Regions from separate parts of the Saezia sanguinis genome, predicted to be linked through region 3. Evidence: predicted binding sites of a transcription regulator. Region 3 holds the regulator's gene; each other region holds the start of a gene.
What was found. Region 3 encodes sigma-54, which starts transcription at its own class of promoters, with help from an activator protein. Its sites were predicted from a motif close to TGGCANGNAANCTGCTTT; they were not measured.
Positions count from the first base shown of each region.

Region 1: AACY98_RS14175 (pilin) is a predicted target of sigma-54. The motif match lies at 2,727-2,744, and genes of this name have one in related genera.
Region 2: mdoH (glucans biosynthesis glucosyltransferase MdoH) is a predicted target of sigma-54. The motif match lies at 2,986-3,003, and genes of this name have one in related genera.

Region 1 covers NZ_CAWUGC010000019.1:124,951-130,718, forward strand. The annotation lists gene AACY98_RS14165 (serine hydrolase domain-containing protein) at 1-841, opposite strand, end outside; gene AACY98_RS14170 (isoprenylcysteine carboxylmethyltransferase family protein) at 790-1,704, opposite strand; gene AACY98_RS14175 (pilin) at 2,162-2,656, opposite strand; gene AACY98_RS14180 (AAA family ATPase) at 3,014-5,206, opposite strand; gene clpS (ATP-dependent Clp protease adapter ClpS) at 5,203-5,511, opposite strand.
Region 2 covers NZ_CAWUGC010000002.1:38,695-44,462, reverse strand. The annotation lists gene AACY98_RS02295 (3-hydroxyacyl-CoA dehydrogenase/enoyl-CoA hydratase family protein) at 1-65, shown strand, start outside; gene AACY98_RS02290 (thioredoxin domain-containing protein) at 98-529, shown strand; gene mdoH (glucans biosynthesis glucosyltransferase MdoH) at 988-2,931, opposite strand; gene AACY98_RS02280 (hypothetical protein) at 3,250-3,432, opposite strand; gene AACY98_RS02275 (sigma 54-interacting transcriptional regulator) at 3,530-4,927, opposite strand; gene AACY98_RS02270 (hypothetical protein) at 5,108-5,713, opposite strand; gene AACY98_RS02265 (sensor histidine kinase) at 5,715-5,768, opposite strand, start outside.
Region 3 covers NZ_CAWUGC010000017.1:202,441-208,208, reverse strand. The annotation lists partial or broken gene AACY98_RS12685 (IS5/IS1182 family transposase) at 1-102, shown strand, start outside; gene rarD (EamA family transporter RarD) at 118-999, shown strand; gene AACY98_RS12675 (RNA polymerase factor sigma-54) at 1,068-2,597, opposite strand; gene lptB (LPS export ABC transporter ATP-binding protein) at 2,615-3,421, opposite strand; gene lptA (lipopolysaccharide transport periplasmic protein LptA) at 3,441-3,929, opposite strand; gene AACY98_RS12660 (thiol:disulfide interchange protein DsbA/DsbL) at 4,233-4,817, opposite strand; gene AACY98_RS12655 (SPOR domain-containing protein) at 4,965-5,600, opposite strand; gene argS (arginine--tRNA ligase) at 5,633-5,768, opposite strand, start outside.

The sequences.
Region 1 (5,768 bases), on a different contig from region 3:
GAGGCAGTTCCAGTGCATAAATCGCCAGCAGAGTATCCAGATCAGCAGACCAGCCTCCAACCGGAGCAGCTCCCTGCAACTCCTCCCTGCTTGTAAAAGGCACTGCGCCTGCTGTTGCCGCCACTCCGGTAATGGTCAGTTTTTCAGCAGAAACGCCACGATCCTGCAGCATAGCATGCACCGCATCCTCATAAGTAAGACCGGCTTTGCTTTCAATGATTTTGCCTAAAAAACAGTAGCCAATATTTGCATACTCGATCTGGCTGCCGGGCACATCATCAAGTTTTCGTTCAAGCACTTTATGGATAGCTTGGTCGCATGAAACCAAACCGTTATCCGTTACCACTACATCACCCGATTGGCGGGCGCTAAATCCTGCTACATGTCGCAATAGGTCAGCTACCGTGATCTGCCGATAGTATTCGTCCCGGGAGTAGTCAAGTTGAGGCAATAAATCGACCAGTTTTCCGTCCAACTGCAACTGCCCCTTTTTCACCATCCAGCGGATAGTCATCGCCGTGATCGGCTTGGACAAACTGGCAATGCGCATTGGTTCATTTTCCGTCAAAGGAAGCACCTTTTCCTCGCCATTGCGGGCATGGTATCCGATCACGATATGCTCTGTGCGTCCATCAGGATGTCGAATCCCAAGCATCATACCATCCAGGTGCCACAGCATTGCAAAGCGGCGTAACTCCCAGTTCAACGGTAATGGCCCACCTTGATACCAATAACAACCGGCAGCAACCACACTCAGAAGCATCAATAAAATAGTCAGTCTGGTTTTTTTCATTGAAAAAGTTTTTTCACGCGGGCGAACAAACCATTGCGAGCAATCCATTTCGAGTATGCCTGATACTGCGGGTCCTGCATCAAATGCCACTCTTCTGTTTTGGCTCGACACCAGTAAATCATGTTGGTCACAAATAATGCCCCCACCATCTGCAAAGTATGCCAACCCGAAGCCATGCTTAAAAAGGGAACATACAAAAACCACCATGACAGGTTTTTGGCCAGATAAGCCGGATGCTTAAAGTAACGGTAAGGACCATTGGTAATGATGCCACGGTTGGTCAAATTGCTGAACCGGATACCGAAAATCACTGTTGCCCATGCGTAAATCACCGTCAATGCAACGATAACGGCGCCCCAACTGTAAAACAGGGGGCTCCCCCGCTCAAACCAAACCATCCATGGAGCGCCCCCTGTACCCGAGCCATTTTGGGTATATAGCATAAGACCTGCATTTTCGCGTAAGAACATTAAAGGTGGATAACAGACCAGAGCCGCTACCCAGGCCAGCAAGTAGGGATTACTGGATCTGATATGGGTATCCAGACGATGCGAATTACACATATAGCCAATTGTTGCGTAAACCGTATCGATCAGGTACAGAAGTGCCATCGGCACAAAATACCATGCGATCTGAAAGCCACGCTCCAGATCATGATAAAACATGACCAGCCAAAGATACGAAGCATCAATCATCAAGGGTAGAAAAAACGCCTTGATCAAATGATTGCGCGCTGTATCTTTCCATACCCCCCACCGGTATCCCTGCTGATCCAGCGCATAGCCTAAAGACAGTAAGGTTCCGGGCTCCCAATCTTCACTCCGGACTCTTATCAGGTAAAAAAACAGGTACCCCAGCAACAACGGCCCCAACCAGGGCAAAAATTCCAACAATGTTGCAGTAACTGCCATATTTGCAAACTGAAATACAGCTAAAGTTACCACCCAGATCAAGCCTGCAAATAGCAGCCCACGAATTTTCCAGCCCAATATCTGTTGGCAAGTAAAAGAACCAGGAGCGGTGGCCGTACTTTTCCACTGCCGGTTCCTGTAATATTCAGCAAACAGCATAGGCACAGTTGCGCTTCCCATCAAAACAAGCCACGCAATGGTATAACCAGGCCGGACAATATAAACAACGATCAGTGCAGCAAGAAGCCCGAAAATACCCGCAACGCCAGTCCAAGCGGAAACCGCTGAGGATACCGTTTGCTCATCTTTCAATTGAGATTTTTCGTATTTTTGCACGGAATACTCATTCAGGATTCAGCGGTACATTTTACGCTTAATAATTCAATCAAAATTGCAACATTCAAAATAAAAAATGGGGCCCGAAGACCCCATTTTTAATCCATATAGATGGATATGATTAGTTACCAGATGCAGCAGGTGCTGTTGCAGTGGTAAAGCGGCATTCCGGCGGCAACTGGTTAGGGGCAGTTGCGTTGGTAGAGCTGTGGCATGACCAAGCAATACGTCCAACAGGCAGTCTGCCGGTCTGCAGCGCACCGTCGTTATCCCACGGAGACAGCACTAACTCAATACCATTTACACGAGTAGAGTCGCCTTTAATCGTAATGACACCAGTTCCATCAAGATTAACCTCTGTCACATTGCGGGTAGACTTGATTGTACCAGTCGGGCCGTTCGACCAACCTTGGTTGAATGTGAAACCATTGGTAGCATTGTCAACTACAATGTTTTTCGCTGAAGAAGCCAGCACTAAGCCTTCACCCAAGCGAGTACGCACAGTGTAATCCTGGTACATCGGCAGAGCGAAAGCTGCCAGAATACCGATAATAGCCACAACGATCATCAATTCGATCAGGGTGAAACCCTTTTGAGCGCCGCGCTTCACAGACATAATTTGCTTTTTCATAATTTGACCTTCCTTGGTTAATTAGGAACTACATATCGTAGCCTTCACCAAAAGATATGCATGGACCGTGCCAACCTTAAAACTGCGAAATATTTCACACTTTCCAGCGAATCGCTAAAAATAGGGTTACATTTTTGTCATTTAAGACATCCCTTTTTGTCACACCGAGGTCAATTCAGTCAATTTTGACATTTTGTGTAATTTAGCCAGAAGTATTTTGTTTTGCCTGGCGAAATTTACGGATGTGAAAACCATCATTCTGCCTAGTTAGTTTATTTCATAACAAAATCCCCACAGGTTGGCAAAAACCTATGGGGATTTATCAAAAGCCAGCCCGGATGATTACTCAGTTGCCGCAGCCGACTCCTGATTACGGGATTTTCCTTCCCCCTTTTCAGGCGGCGGGTCAATTTTGAGCTGTACCTGCCCTTGTGCATCCATATCCACGGTGACATGTCCGCCGTTGATCAGGCGTCCAAACAGCAGTTCATCTGCCAGAGCACTGCGGATGGTATCCTGAATCAGGCGCTGCATGGGGCGAGCGCCCATCATTGGATCAAACCCTTTCTGAGCCAGATCGCGCCGCAGTTCATCGGTAAAGGTCACGTCCACCTTTTTCTCTGCCAATTGCGCTTCAAGCTGCAGCAGGAATTTGTCCACCACACGCAGGATCACTTCCTCGTTCAATGCGCTGAAATTGACAATTGCATCCAGCCGGTTGCGGAATTCCGGTGTGAACAGGCGCTTGATATCCGCCATTTCATCACCTGATTCGCGCTGCGTTGTGAATCCGATGGTGGCCTTGTTCATCGTCTCAGCCCCCGCATTGGTGGTCATGATGATGATCACATTACGGAAATCCGCCTTGCGTCCGTTGTTATCCGTCAATGTGCCGTGGTCCATGACCTGCAGCAGCACATTAAATACATCCGGATGCGCTTTTTCAATTTCATCAAGCAGCAGCACGCTGTGCGGTTTTTGCGTGATGGCTTCGGTCAGCAGCCCGCCCTGGTCAAACCCGACATAACCGGGAGGCGCCCCGATCAAGCGGCTGACTGCATGGCGCTCCATGTATTCAGACATATCAAAGCGGATCAGGTCAATGCCTAAAATATAAGCCAACTGCCGGGCCACTTCGGTTTTCCCGACGCCGGTCGGCCCGGAGAACAGGAAGGAACCAATCGGTTTGTCAGTCCGTCCCAGCCCCGAGCGTGCTATTTTGGCAACAATGTCTTCCACATCCGCCCGGGTAATGGTTTTTTTCTGCTTGCTCTTGGGCAGCAGGCGCTGTGCAGCACCGGCCTCATCAATCACGTCAATGGCCTTGTCGGGCAAATGCCTGTCATTGATGAACTTGTCGCTGAGCTCAGCCGCTGCCTGCAATGCAGCATTGGCATACTTCACACTGTGGTGTTCTTCAAAACGCGATTTCAGCCCTTTGAGAATCTCCACTGTCTGCTCGACCGAAGGCGCCACCACGTCAATTTTCTGGAAGCGGCGGCTCAATGCACTGTCTTTTTCAAAAATTCCCCGGTATTCGGTAAACGTGGTCGCGCCAATGCAGCGCAACTGCCCAGAACTCAGTGCGGGTTTGAGCAGGTTGGAGGCATCCAGCGTTCCGCCGGAAGCCGCACCCGCACCAATCAGCGTATGTATTTCATCAATGAACAGGATGGATTCCGGCTTGTCTTTCAGCGCTTTGAGCACCCCTTTGAGCCGCTGCTCAAAGTCACCCCGGTATTTGGTACCGGCCAGCAATGCCCCCATGTCCAGCGCATACACCACAGCGTCAGCCAGCACTTCGGGCACGGTATTTTGGGTAATGCGCCAGGCCAGGCCTTCTGCAATGGCTGTTTTGCCCACACCAGCCTCGCCCACCAGCAGCGGGTTGTTTTTACGGCGGCGGCACAACACCTGTACCACCCGCTCCACCTCGGACTCACGCCCAATCAGCGGATCAATCCGGCCCTCTTTGGCCTGCTGGTTCAGGTTCACGGTAAACTGCTCGAGCGGAGAGCCTTTTTCCCCGTTCTGCGCCTCTTCGCTGTTCACCTGCTCACTGCTGGCATCACTGGTTCTGCCCGCGTCAGACACATCGGTCTTGCGAATGCCATGCGCAATGTAGTTCACCACATCCAGCCGGGTAATCCCCTGCTGATGCAGGTAATACACGGCATGCGAATCTTTTTCACCAAAAATGGATACCAGCACGTTGGCGCCGGTCACTTCTTTTTTGCCATTGCCGGTGGACTGCACATGCATGATGGCACGCTGGATCACACGCTGAAACCCGAGTGTCGGGCGCGTATCCACCTCGCCTTCCCCGGCGATGGTTGGTGTGTTATCGGTAATGAACTGGGTCAGACTCTGACGCAGTTCGTCCACATCTGCGGCACAGGCCAGCAACACGTCTTTCGCTGACGGATTATCCAGCAATGCCAGCAGCAGATGCTCCACGGTAATGAACTCGTGGCGCTGCTGCCGCGCCTCGACAAATGCCATGTGCAGACTGACTTCCAATTCCTGAGCGATCATACGGCCTCCATAATGCACTGCAAGGGGTGCTGCGCCTGCTGGGCAGCAGATAACACCATATCCACCTTGGTCGCAGCAATATCGCGCGGAAATACGCCACAAATGCCACGGCCTTCATAGTGAATTTTCAACATGATGGTTGTTGCCACTTCCAGATCCTTGCCAAAATACTCTTGAATAACATAGACCACAAACTCCATAGGGGTAAAGTCGTCATTGAGCATCACCACCTGATAAAAGGGCGGCGGCTCCGTTAACAGGACATCCGGCTCGGCCAGGGCCGGGGTTTGCTCGTTCGGCTGCATAGGCTGATGCTGCTGCACACCGTGCATATTTACCATATAACAAATCATGCAAAGAATTCTACCGATTTCATGCCTCTCATGTTACACAGATTTATGCCATGAGGAAATTCCCGTTTTCAAAAAAATGACTTCTTTTGCCTTTCAACAAGTTGCTGTCAACTTTCATCTACATCAGGGTGAATTGTTCACTTTCAAGCCAATCGCAATAATGCCCTTTAATCCCCTATCGTGATTAGGCGGATATTACATCGGGACAA
Region 2 (5,768 bases), on a different contig from region 3:
GCAATGAAAAAACATTGCAGCGTATTGAAGGCATGCTCAATACCGGCAAAGCGGTGCGTAATTAACCGGATCATTAAAAGAAAACAGCATCAGGAAAATGAATCAGGTTCTGCAGTTGGTTGCCGGGGATTTTCCTCAACTGAAGGAGCGCTTGCCCCAGGTATTGGCCGGCGGCAATCTGGTGCTGTTGTTATGCGCCCAATGGTGCGGCACTTGCCGCACTTTTCGTGACATGACAGATGAGCTTGCAGGCAAATTTCCTGAAACGCTTTTTGTCTGGCTGGATGTGGAAGATGACAGCGATGTGGCAGGAGACGTTGATGTGACGAACTTTCCTTCCATTGCGGTATTCAGGCAAGGCGTGGCAGTTCATTTTGGCGTTTCGCTGCCGCAAGCGGGTGTTGTGCAGCGCCTGCTGAATGCCTTATTCCATAATGCTGTGCATGAAGCCGATGTAGCGGATGAGGTGGCAGAGCTGCCTCAGTTGCTGCAGCAATGGCTGCTGGATGAAACTGAGGCTGGCTGCTGACAGAAGGAGGCCGGGGCTTTTGCCGCCGTGTTGTTGTGGCGATATCGGCAGGAATGCATCAAGCCTGTACTTTGTACATTGCAGCGTTGCTTTGACAAACACAGACTTCAGGCGGTGCGGCTACTTTCCATATTTTTATGTCAAAGCCCTGCGTAGATGCGGCGGCAGCGTTTTAATATTTTTTGTGCTATCTGTTGTTATTCACAAGAGCAGCCTGGCTCGTGTTCAAAGAGGGCTCAAAAGGCCTGTCACACATCATAACGCCTGTGAAATAAATGCGATGCCGAGCTTGACCCATGGCATGGCGGAAAGCATGGCAAGACAGGTTATAAATTTGAAGTGTGCGGATGAATGTCGTGCCGACATACGGCAGATAAAAAACGCCCCCCTAAGACGGGCAATCTTAGAGGGGGTGCCTAGGTTTCATTTAGGCCAAGCTTGGAATTTATTTTAAACGCTTATACCGCGAGCTGCATTTTTCCGGTCATTTCCACTTGCAATGCACGACGTATATGTTTCCATGCATTGCGTAAAACCATGGGAGAAAGCGCCTCTTCGGGGATCAGCAGCAGACGATGTTGGCGAATCAACTCACCCAGAGATATCTGACTGGTTAGCACGGTAATAGGCGCGACCAGCAGCAGGGGCAGCAGCACTGGAGAGAGCCAGACGACAGCTTCAGCGTCCCAGTAGCAGATGAATGTGAACAGCGCGGTCACAATCAGGATCAGCGATGCAAAATGTGAGAATGCTGTATTCCATGGAACAGAAACAGCTTCTCTGGGAGGCGATTTCCATTCCAGTTTGATACCGGTCAGCGCAGTCAGTACAAACAGGGTATGGGCAACCATACGGATAGGTGCTTGCAGCAAGGCAATTGCGGCTTCAAGTAAAGAACTGCTGATCAGGCTCCAGGTGCCACCGTAAAAGCGTTGTTCACCTTTGATGATGACTGCCAGCACACCCAGTAAACGGGGCATGAACAAAATGGCAAGTGTCATGATCCACAGGCCGACCATTTCATGGCTGAAAACGGTTGCATGCGCTGTGGCAGGCATTGTCAGCCACAAAGCGGTGCCGAATGCCAGAAACATCATCCACAGCGGGGCAGAGAAGTACGACATGAAGCCGGTTGCCAGCATGGCACGGTGCACACCGTGCAGGCCGGGTTCTGTGATCAGGCGGCTGTTTTGAATGTTGCCCTGGCACCAGCGGCGGTCTCGCTGCAATTCAGACAGCAGGTCTGGTGGCTGTTGTTCGTAGCTGCCTTTAAGGTCTGCAACCATCCAGACATAGTAACCGGCACGACGCATGAGGGCGGCTTCCACAAAGTCATGGGACATGATGTCGCCTGACAGGCCGCCTTTGCCTTTGATCGGGGCCAGCGCACAGTGTTTCATGAACGGTTCAACACGGATAATGGCATTGTGACCGAAGTAATGTGATTCACCCAATTGCCAGAATTGCATGCCCAGCGTAAAGACGCGGCCCACGACGCGGGCGGCAAACTGCTGCACACGGGCGTGCAGGGTCACCTGGCCGACGGCCTGCGTGGCTGTCTGGATAATACCGGCCTGAGGGTTGGCTTCCATCAGTTTGGCCAATGTGACCAGGCAGTCTCCGCTCATCACGCTGTCGGCATCAAGCACAATCATATAGCGGTAGTTTTTACCCCAGCGGCGGCAGAAGTCTGCAACGTTACCCGCTTTGCGGTGAACGCGACGGGTACGCAGGCGATAGTAAACCTCAACAGGGGTTTTGTGCTGGTTTGCCAGCGTCCAGCGCAGTTCTTCCCATGCTTTGCGTTCTGCGGCAATAATTTCAGGATCGCGGCTGTCAGACAGTACATACACGTCGAATGCTTTGGCGTTTTCAGTTGCAGCCAGTGATTCTGCAATGGCTCTGAGCCCGGCAAACACGGTTGTGGTGTCTTCATTGCAAATCGGCATGATGACGGCAGTCCGCACATCGGATGCCAGTTTATCGTGCGCAACGGATTGCGCCGTCATGGCGTAGCGGTCACCACGCAGCAATACCCAGAACCCCATGAGCGCGGTGCTAAAGCCAACGATGATCCAGGCGGACAGCACGGCGAACAATGCAACATGGCCATATTGAAGCCAGACATTGTGATAGTCGCCCTGAACCTGTGTAAACAGCCAGGTTGCAAATGCGGTAATGGATAGCGTCAGTAAAGCCAAAGTGCTGCGGCGGAATTTGACCGCGCGCTGCCAAGGCTCCTGTTTCGTCTGTGCAGCCCGTTTAAATAAATGAATTTCGGTGAACAGTACTTTGCGGATACCTTGCCCCAGGCCTTTCCAGAAGCCTTGCCAGGGTTGCGGTACCATAGATCCCCGGTTGATCTGAGGAGCTGTGCGTTTGTTCGAATGTTGCCTGTACATAAAATTAAATCAGTAAAAGTAGTTGTTATCTGTAATAGTTCTCTGCCTCTCTATAAAGCAAATGTTGTGCCATTGCTAAAAATTTGTTTAAAAACATATAGTTATTATTTTTTTGCCAGCGCAAAACTGAATTAAAGGGGAAATAGCAGGATATTTGTCGCTGCTCAACGACAGCCTGATCAGGGCTGAGCCTCTATTCTTTTAAAAACAATGGATTATGTATGTCGCTGCACAGCGACAGCATAAAAAACCGAGAACCGGTGGGAGAGCAAGCTGTTCACCGCAGGCGTTGATGGGGGCGGTTTTCAGGCGATTGGATCAGAAATGTGAATCTGATACATCGGTTGATACATTGGTCGGTTTGTATCCGGCGTGGGTGAGGTATTGGGGGATGTTGGTGGGGGGTATCATGGCGTGCATGTCCGGTAGACAAAATAACGCCAATTGCAGCACCGGGATGGTATTGGTGGCATTGGCGAATGCCATATCCGTTATGTTCATGCGCCATCCGTCACCGCATCTGAAGGCAGGGTTGGGGTTTTTCTGCTTTGATCGTTTGTATCGCCGAACTGCACGCCGGCGGTCGTTTTAACACGACCTAGCCCAGGTCAGGCGGCTCCAGCAGCGTTTCTTCATTTTTATTGTGAAAGTGCCCCGGGGTCAGGCCATGTTTTTGCAGCAGACGGTAAAACTCGGTACGGTTGCGGTCAGCCAGGCGTGCTGCGTCGGCAACCACACCATCGGTCATTTTCATCAGGCCAACCAAGTATTCCCTTTCAAACTTCTGTTTGGCCTGATTGTAGGTGAGTACCTGCACGCTGGGGGTACGCAGGGCGCGCTGAACCAGAGACAACGGGATCAGCGGTGTGGTGCACAGGGCGCATACCTGTTCTACCACGTTAAGCAACTGGCGCACATTGCCCGGCCAGGGAGCTGTTGCCAGCGCCCGCAGTGCTTCTGGTGAAAATCCGGATATTTTTTTCCCGTATTTCTGGGTCAGGGCATTGAGAAAATGGCTGGCCAGCAGTGGAATGTCTTCCCGCCGTTGTGAAAGCGGGGGCAGGTTCAGTGTGACGACGTTCAGCCGGTAATACAGGTCTTCGCGAAATTCGCCATTGGCCATGGCATCTTCCAGGTTTCTGTGGGTGGCTGAAATAATGCGCACATCTACCGGGATGGATTGGGTTGACCCGACAGGGCGCACCACATGCTCCTGTAGCACGCGCAGCAGCTTGACTTGCAAGGATGGCGGCATATCACCGATTTCATCCAGCATCAGCGTGCCGCCATCGGCTTCCTGAAACAGGCCTTTGTGGTTATTGACGGCATCTGTAAAAGCGCCTTTCACGTGGCCGAACAGTTCAGATTCGAGCAATGTTTCGGGAATAGCGCTGCAATTGATGGCGATGAATGGTTTTTTCGCCCGCGGGCTGGCATGGTGGATCGCGCGTGCCAGCATTTCCTTGCCGGTGCCGCTTTCTCCCAACAGCAAAATGCTGGCGTCAGATGCCGCCACCAGCTTGGCTTCGGCCAGCAGTTCTTCCATGCAACTGGCATGACTGATGATGTTGGCGTGCCAGGCACCTTTGTCTGCCGGTTCCAAAACTTTAGCCGCAGGGGCACTCAAGGACAGCGCCTGCGAAATTTTATCGAGCAGTTCTTTGCCGTCAAAAGGTTTGGTCAGGTAGGAAAATACGCCGTGTGAGGTGGCTTTCACCGCATCGGGAATGGTGCCGTGCGCGGTCAGCAAAATGACCGGCAGCGAGGGATGGTTGCGCTGGATTTCGTCAAACAGTTCCAGGCCGTCTTTTCCGGGCAGGCGTACATCGCTGAGTACCAGTTGCGGGCGTTCAATGGCTAATTGGCTCAGCGCACTTTCTGCGCTGTCTGCGGTGCTGACCCGATAGCCTGCTGCGGTCAGGCGCATGGATATCAGGCGCAACATGTCGGTGTCATCGTCTACAACAAGAATGCGGGCTTGAGCTGAATTAGGCATAAGGTGTTATTTATCAGAGTTGTACGGGTTCTATCGCCTGCATGGCATTGTGCATCAGACAGGAAGGCAGCAAGACAGGTCAATGACCATACGGTTTATTATATGTCTTCGCCGTATGGATGCCGGATACGGTAACCCGTTTCCCGTATATATCTGCTGCCGGATTACCGAATTACCGGCTTATTGGCCTCGGCCCGCAGGTGCGGTGCGGGTGCTCAGGCTTTCTTCAATGGCGCGCAGGGCATTGAGTTTTTGTGTCAGATCTTCAATCTGGCGGGCATTGTCACGCAGAGAGCGGTTTTGCTGTGCGAGCTGGTTGTTGAGTTTGTGCTGTTCCTCAATCAAGGGGTAGAGCAACTGGGCCCACAGATACCAGGCGTTGTTGCTGTCGCTTGCCTGGTTAAAAATATCTTTCAAAATATCGAGCGCGCGCTGGCTGTCTGCTACTTGGTGCGTTCTGGAGAGAACCAGTGCCAGTTTGATGCGTGAGGGTTCATCCGTGTGGCCGGATAATTGGGCGATTTCATCAGTCAGAGCGCTGTTCTGCAGGGCGTAAATGCGGTTAATGTCTGCCAGCAGCAATTTGTTTAAATAGGGTTCCGTTGCCGATGTGGGTGGCGGGGGCGGGCATACCAGCGCCGGTGCCTGTGCAACACGGCATGTCAACGCGTCATCTGATGACGAGGTGTCGCTGGCACAGCCCGCAGCAAATATGCTGAATGCAACGCTTGCCACCAAGGGGGCTAAGCGGCGGCTCTGAATCAAGCCGGAAAAATGATTTGTCATGTCAGATAACATTGGCATAAGGCAGTTCAATACGGAAGTGAGTACCATGTTCATG
Region 3 (5,768 bases):
GAGAAAAACCGCAGACTATGGAAAAACTGTGAACGCAAGCTCAACACCAGCTTACAGTTTGTCCTTATGGCTTTCCTTACGCTACTACTTAAAAGATCGTGAACAAGTTCTAAAGGTATTTTTTTCTCGATTCTGGCTTCTGCACTGTTTGGCGGGCTCTATTACTATGCCTCTTTGCTGCAGCCGCTGAGCGGGCAGGAAGTGATGGGGTGGAGAATATTGTTCACGCTGCCCATGGTGACGTTATTTGCGGTTGCCGGTAAAGAGTGGACTCTGGTGAAGCAGGTGTGGCAGCGGGTGAAAAAAACGCCGGCTTTTGCCGGGGTGCTGGTTCTGAATTCGTTTTTACTGGGCATTCAATTCTGGCTGTTCATGTGGGCGCCGATGAATGATCGCGCCTTGCAGGTCTCGTTAGGTTATTTTCTGATGCCTCTGGTGATGGTACTGGTAGGCTACTTTGTGTATGGCGAGCCGCTTTCCTGGCTGAAGAAGCTGGCAACTTTGCTGGCAGCCGTCGGAGTGGTCAATGAGTTTTTTTATGTTGGCGGCATGGCGTGGGAAACGCTGGTGGTTGCACTGGGTTTCCCTTTGTATTTTTTTATGCGGCGCCGTTTCGATGTGAACCACATGGGCGGGTTGTGGTATGAAATTGCATTGATGCTGCCCTTATCTGTCTGGTTTGTCATGCATGGCGCTCTGTCATGGGAGGTGCTGGCGCAAAAGCCTGCGCTGTATATTCTGATTCCGTTTCTGGGGGTGTTAAGCACGACGGCATGGGCTTTTTATGTGGTAGCCAATAAATTGCTGCCATTCAGTCTGTTTGGTCTGCTGGGCTATCTGGAACCGATATTGCTGGTGGCGGTTTCGTTGTTGCTGGGGGAATCAATTCACTTGCGTGAATGGCCCACCTATATTCTGATATGGGCCGCAATTGTGGTGCTGGTGTTGGAAGGGGGCAAGCATATGGTGATGCAAAAACATACCCGCGCGGCCCGCTGATGTTGGCAGCAAGATGTGTATAGTAGGTGGAAAACTGTTTTCTGTTAAAACAGATCAAACAGCACCATTTACACGGCTTTGCGCAGATTGGCGGGGGCAATTTTCAGCCCTTCGCGGTATTTGGCGACAGTGCGGCGTGCAACCTGTATGCCCTGCTCAGCGAGCATTTTTGAAATATCGTTGTCAGACAGCGGCTTTTGCGAGTCTTCCTCGGTGACCAGTTGTTTGATCAGCGCACGTACGGCAGTACTGGATGCGTTGCCGCCGGTCTCGGTAGACAGGGATGAGCCAAAGAAAAACTTGAGTTCAAAAATGCCAAATGGCGTCAGCATGTATTTGGCGGTTGTGACGCGAGAAATGGTTGATTCGTGCAGCCCCAGTTCGTCGGCAATTTCGCGTAACACCAGTGGACGCATGGCAATTTCGCCATGGGTGAAGAAATTTCTTTGCCGGTTCACTACTGCCTGAGAAACACGCAGAATGGTTTCAAAACGCTGTTGAATGTTTTTGATAAACCAGCGGGCTTCCTGAAGGCGCTGGTTCAAGGCCTGGGCGCCATCGTTGCCTTTATGTCCACGCAACGCCTGGGCATAGATATCATTGACACGGATTTTGGGCATGATGTCCGGATTGAGCGTGGCCTTCCATTGGTTGCCCGATTTTTTGATAATCACATCCGGGATGAGCACCGTTCCTGGTGAACTGGCAAACTGGCGTCCGGGCTTGGGGTCCAGCGTTAAAATGAGCTGATAGGCACTGCGTATGGTTTCTTCATCAAATCCGGTGATAGCCGCCAGCTTGCGGTGATCTCGTTTGGCAAGCAGATCCAGATGTTGCGTGCAAATGGTCAGCGCCAGGTCTTTTTGAAATGAGTCTGGCAGTTGTTTAAGCTGCAGGCACAGGCATTCGGACAGGTTGCGGGCACCGACACCTGCCGGGTGCATGGTTTGCAGCCAGTTCAGCGCGCATGTGAGGCGCTCCAGCATATCCTCATGTTCAAGCTCGTAGTCAATGTTGTTTTGGCGTGAAGAGAGTAACTGGTCGGTGATATCGGTCAGATCGTCGGCCAGATAGCCGTTTTCATCCAGGGATTCGATCAGAATGTACAACGCAGCTTTGTCTTCGTCGCTGATATGCAGTGTGCGGGCCTGCTGCATAAGGTGTTCTGTCAGCGATACATTTTGTGAGGCCCATTCCAAAGCGTTGGCGGTTTCCTCATCATCTGGCTGTGCGTTGCTGTTGGAAACGCTGTCTCCCCAGTCCCGGCTGTCTGACCAGTCCCATTCATCGTCGCCGTTGGAGCGGTTGTCGAGTTCCTGGGGCTGTGACCAGTCCATTTCCGAAAGTTCATTGCTGCTGGAAGCGCTGTCAGAGGAATCACCGGTGCTTGCCATGTTATCTGCCGACGCTGGTGCCAGCGGCAATTCATTGCCGGATTCCGGGCCGTCCTCTTCTAAAAAAGGATTGCTCTCCAGCATGCTTTCAACCTCCTGCTGCAATTCCAGCGTGGAGAGTTGCAACAGCCGGATCGACTGCTGCAATTGCGGTGTAAGCGCAAGGTGCTGTGAAATGCGTAGCTGAAGGCCCGGTTTCATCATGGTGCTTGACGACCTTGCTACATGCGGAAGTTTTCGCCCAGGTATACCCGGCGCACGTCAGGGTTGGCGACGATTTCGTCAGATGTACCCTGGGTCAGGACTTTGCCTTCACTGATAATGTAAGCGTGATCGCAGATGTTCAATGTTTCCCTTACGTTATGATCGGTAATCAGCACGCCGATGCCGCGTGCTTTTAAAAAACCAATGATGCGCTGGATTTCAATGACGGCAATCGGATCAATCCCCGCAAAGGGTTCATCCAGCAAAATGAAATGGGGGTAGGTGGCGAGTGCCCGCGCAATCTCCACGCGTCGCCGTTCACCACCGGACAGTGCCAGGGCGGGGGAGTCACGCAGCCGGTCAACGTGGAGGTCTTGCATCAGGCGGTCCAACTCTTCATCAATGCGTTTGCGTGAAAGGCTTTGCCCGTCGGCATCCAGTTGCAGTTCGAGCACCGCGCGGATATTTTCCGAGACACTGAGTTTGCGGAAAATAGACGCTTCCTGCGGCAGGTAGGATAACCCCATGCGGGAGCGCTCATGGATCGGCATGCGGGTGATGTCCCGGTCGTTGATCATGATTTTCCCGGCATCTGCACGTACCAGACCGACAATCATGTAAAACGAGGTGGTCTTGCCTGCGCCATTGGGGCCTAACAGGCCCACAACCTCGCCTGATTCCACAGCGATTGAAACGTCTTGCACCACGGTGCGGGCACCGTAGGTTTTTTTCAGCCCTGTCGCGTCGAGTTTTGCCTTCGCCACTTGGGAAGCGGTGTCTGGGGTTGATGTGGAAGATGTGGTTTTGGTTGCAACCAAACTCATGTCCAATCCTTCGGGCGGGTTAATCGTTTGGCTCAGGGGTTAAGACCATGGTCATGCGGCCACTGGCAGAGCTGCTGTTGGGACCGCTTTCCACGGTGAAAAAGCTGGTGGTGTCGTTATAGGTAATGACCCCGCCGGAAGACTGGTCCCAGAGCTCGGTACCCCGGTAACGCCGAATGGTCGCATCGCCAACGAGCTTCAATGTGGTGGTACGGCTGTCATATTCCAGGCGGATGGCTTCGCCTTCGATATATTCATTGGTGTTGTCACGGTTTTGCCTGAAATAGGCTCTGTGCTGGGCCGAGCCAATGGCAACGCCGAGCTGGTGCCCTGATGCCACCTGGCGGACATCCATTTGTGCGGCGCGTATGGTCAGTGACCCCTGCGAAGCAACCACATTACCGAAAAAGCGGCTGACTTTATTGGCATTGTCGTATTGCATGCGGTCCGCCTCAATGTGGATGGGCTGTTTGGCATCATCATTGGCGGCCCAGGAGGAAAAGGACATCAGGCATAACAGCGTGATAACAGGTATCTGCTTGGCTGCATATATGAAAAACCGTGAGAAAACAGTCTGCATAATTATGTCCGGCATGAAAATTGCATTAAACAACCCCTATCTTACTTGATTCTACAGGGGAGCGGTAATCATCCAGCAGAGAGCAGGAGGTTTTCTATCGGCTTGGATGAAATAGTCAAAAACAGTGTAAAGAAAGAGAATATGACAACCCGGAAAGGCAGGACCAATAAAAAAGCCGCCAAAGCGTATCGCGTTGAGCGGCATTTTCTATGGTAAAACCAGAAAAAGGTATTAGCTGCCCATAGAGGCTTTAACACGGGCGATCAATGTTTCAGCGACACGCAGTGCCTCTTGAGAGGCGCCAATGGTCCAATACTGTCCCCCAACGCCGATGGCCGGAGTTCCTTCAATGCCGTAGGCTTCCACCAGTTGATTGGCACGCTGAACCTTGGATTGCACACCAAAAGATTCATAGACTTTCATGGCTTCGTCGGCATTGATGCCATGAGCCGCAAAAAACGCGCGGATCGGTTTAGGTTCAATCAGATAATTTTTCTTTACCTGAACCTCTTCAAACACGGTGTCGTGCAGATCCAGCCGGTCGAGCGCTTCCAGCGTGTAATAAATACGGGCATGGGGTTCCACTATGGAGCGGAATGATACGGGAACGCGCTGAATGTAGGCATCTGCCGGTGCTTTGGCAGCCCAGGCGTTGAAGATGGATTCAAAAGCAAAACAGTGGTTACAGCTGTAGGCGAAAAATTCAATGACCTGTACTTTGCCAGCCGGTGCATCGTTGGGCAAAGCGGGCTTAACCAGCCAGAAATTCTTATTCTCCTGCAGAGCGACTTCGCTTGCTTGAGCCAGTGGGCTCATTAGCCCGGCTGTTATTACTGAAACTCCGGCGACGAGCCCTTTTGAAAAATGTCTGCGTTGCATGATCGTTGTTTTCCTATCTCTTATCTGCGAATGACCTTTGGAGTATAGGCAGTTCACATTAGTTCATATGGTGGCAGTGATTTGTTACTGCTGTACCAGTACGATGGCGGCATCAATGTTGTTGCTGGCCAGATTACGCTGTGCAATGCTGGCGGCTTCCCGGGTGGAGTAAGGGCCAAGGCGTACACGGTGAATCGTTCTGCCTGCTGCGGTTACCTGGCTGATGACAGCCTGGTTGCCCAGCAAAGCCAACCGGGCACGTTGTTGTTCGGCTTCGGTTGGGGAGGCAAAAGCGCCTGCCTGCACATAAAACTGCATGTTGGCTTCGGGGGGCGGGGTATTAGGCCGGCCTTCTGGCGCTACGGTTGTTGATGGCGCGACGCGTTCGTTGCCTGAAGGCATGGCACCACCCAGCGCAGCAATGGCAACCGGGTCATCTGTGGTGGCAGGGGCCGGGATCACGCTGTCTGTTGGCGTTGTTGCTGTCTCAGGCAGTGGCGGGGGTGTCTGCTGCTCGGGCGCGGCAGGCCCGCCTTGGGGCTGCAAAGAACGGTTCGGATTCCAGTCACTCGGTACCTGGAGCGGCTCCTGCTGAGAATAGCGGTCGGCAAAGGGGACCGGCGTTTTGGTGATGTAAAACGCCACGCCTGCCGCAATAATCAGGCCCAGTACCAGCCCGAGAATAAAGCCGATCAGTGAAAGTCCGCGCTGTTGAATCATGATAGAAGTTGATTGCATAGTAAAGATTGCCCTTATGATACTACATCGTTGCGACTCATTGATTCTGGCGCACCAACGCCCAGCAAGGCCAGGCCATTTGCCAGTACCTGGCGTGTGGCGCTCAATAATGCCAGACGGGCCAAAACCAGATTGGCGTCCTGGACCAGT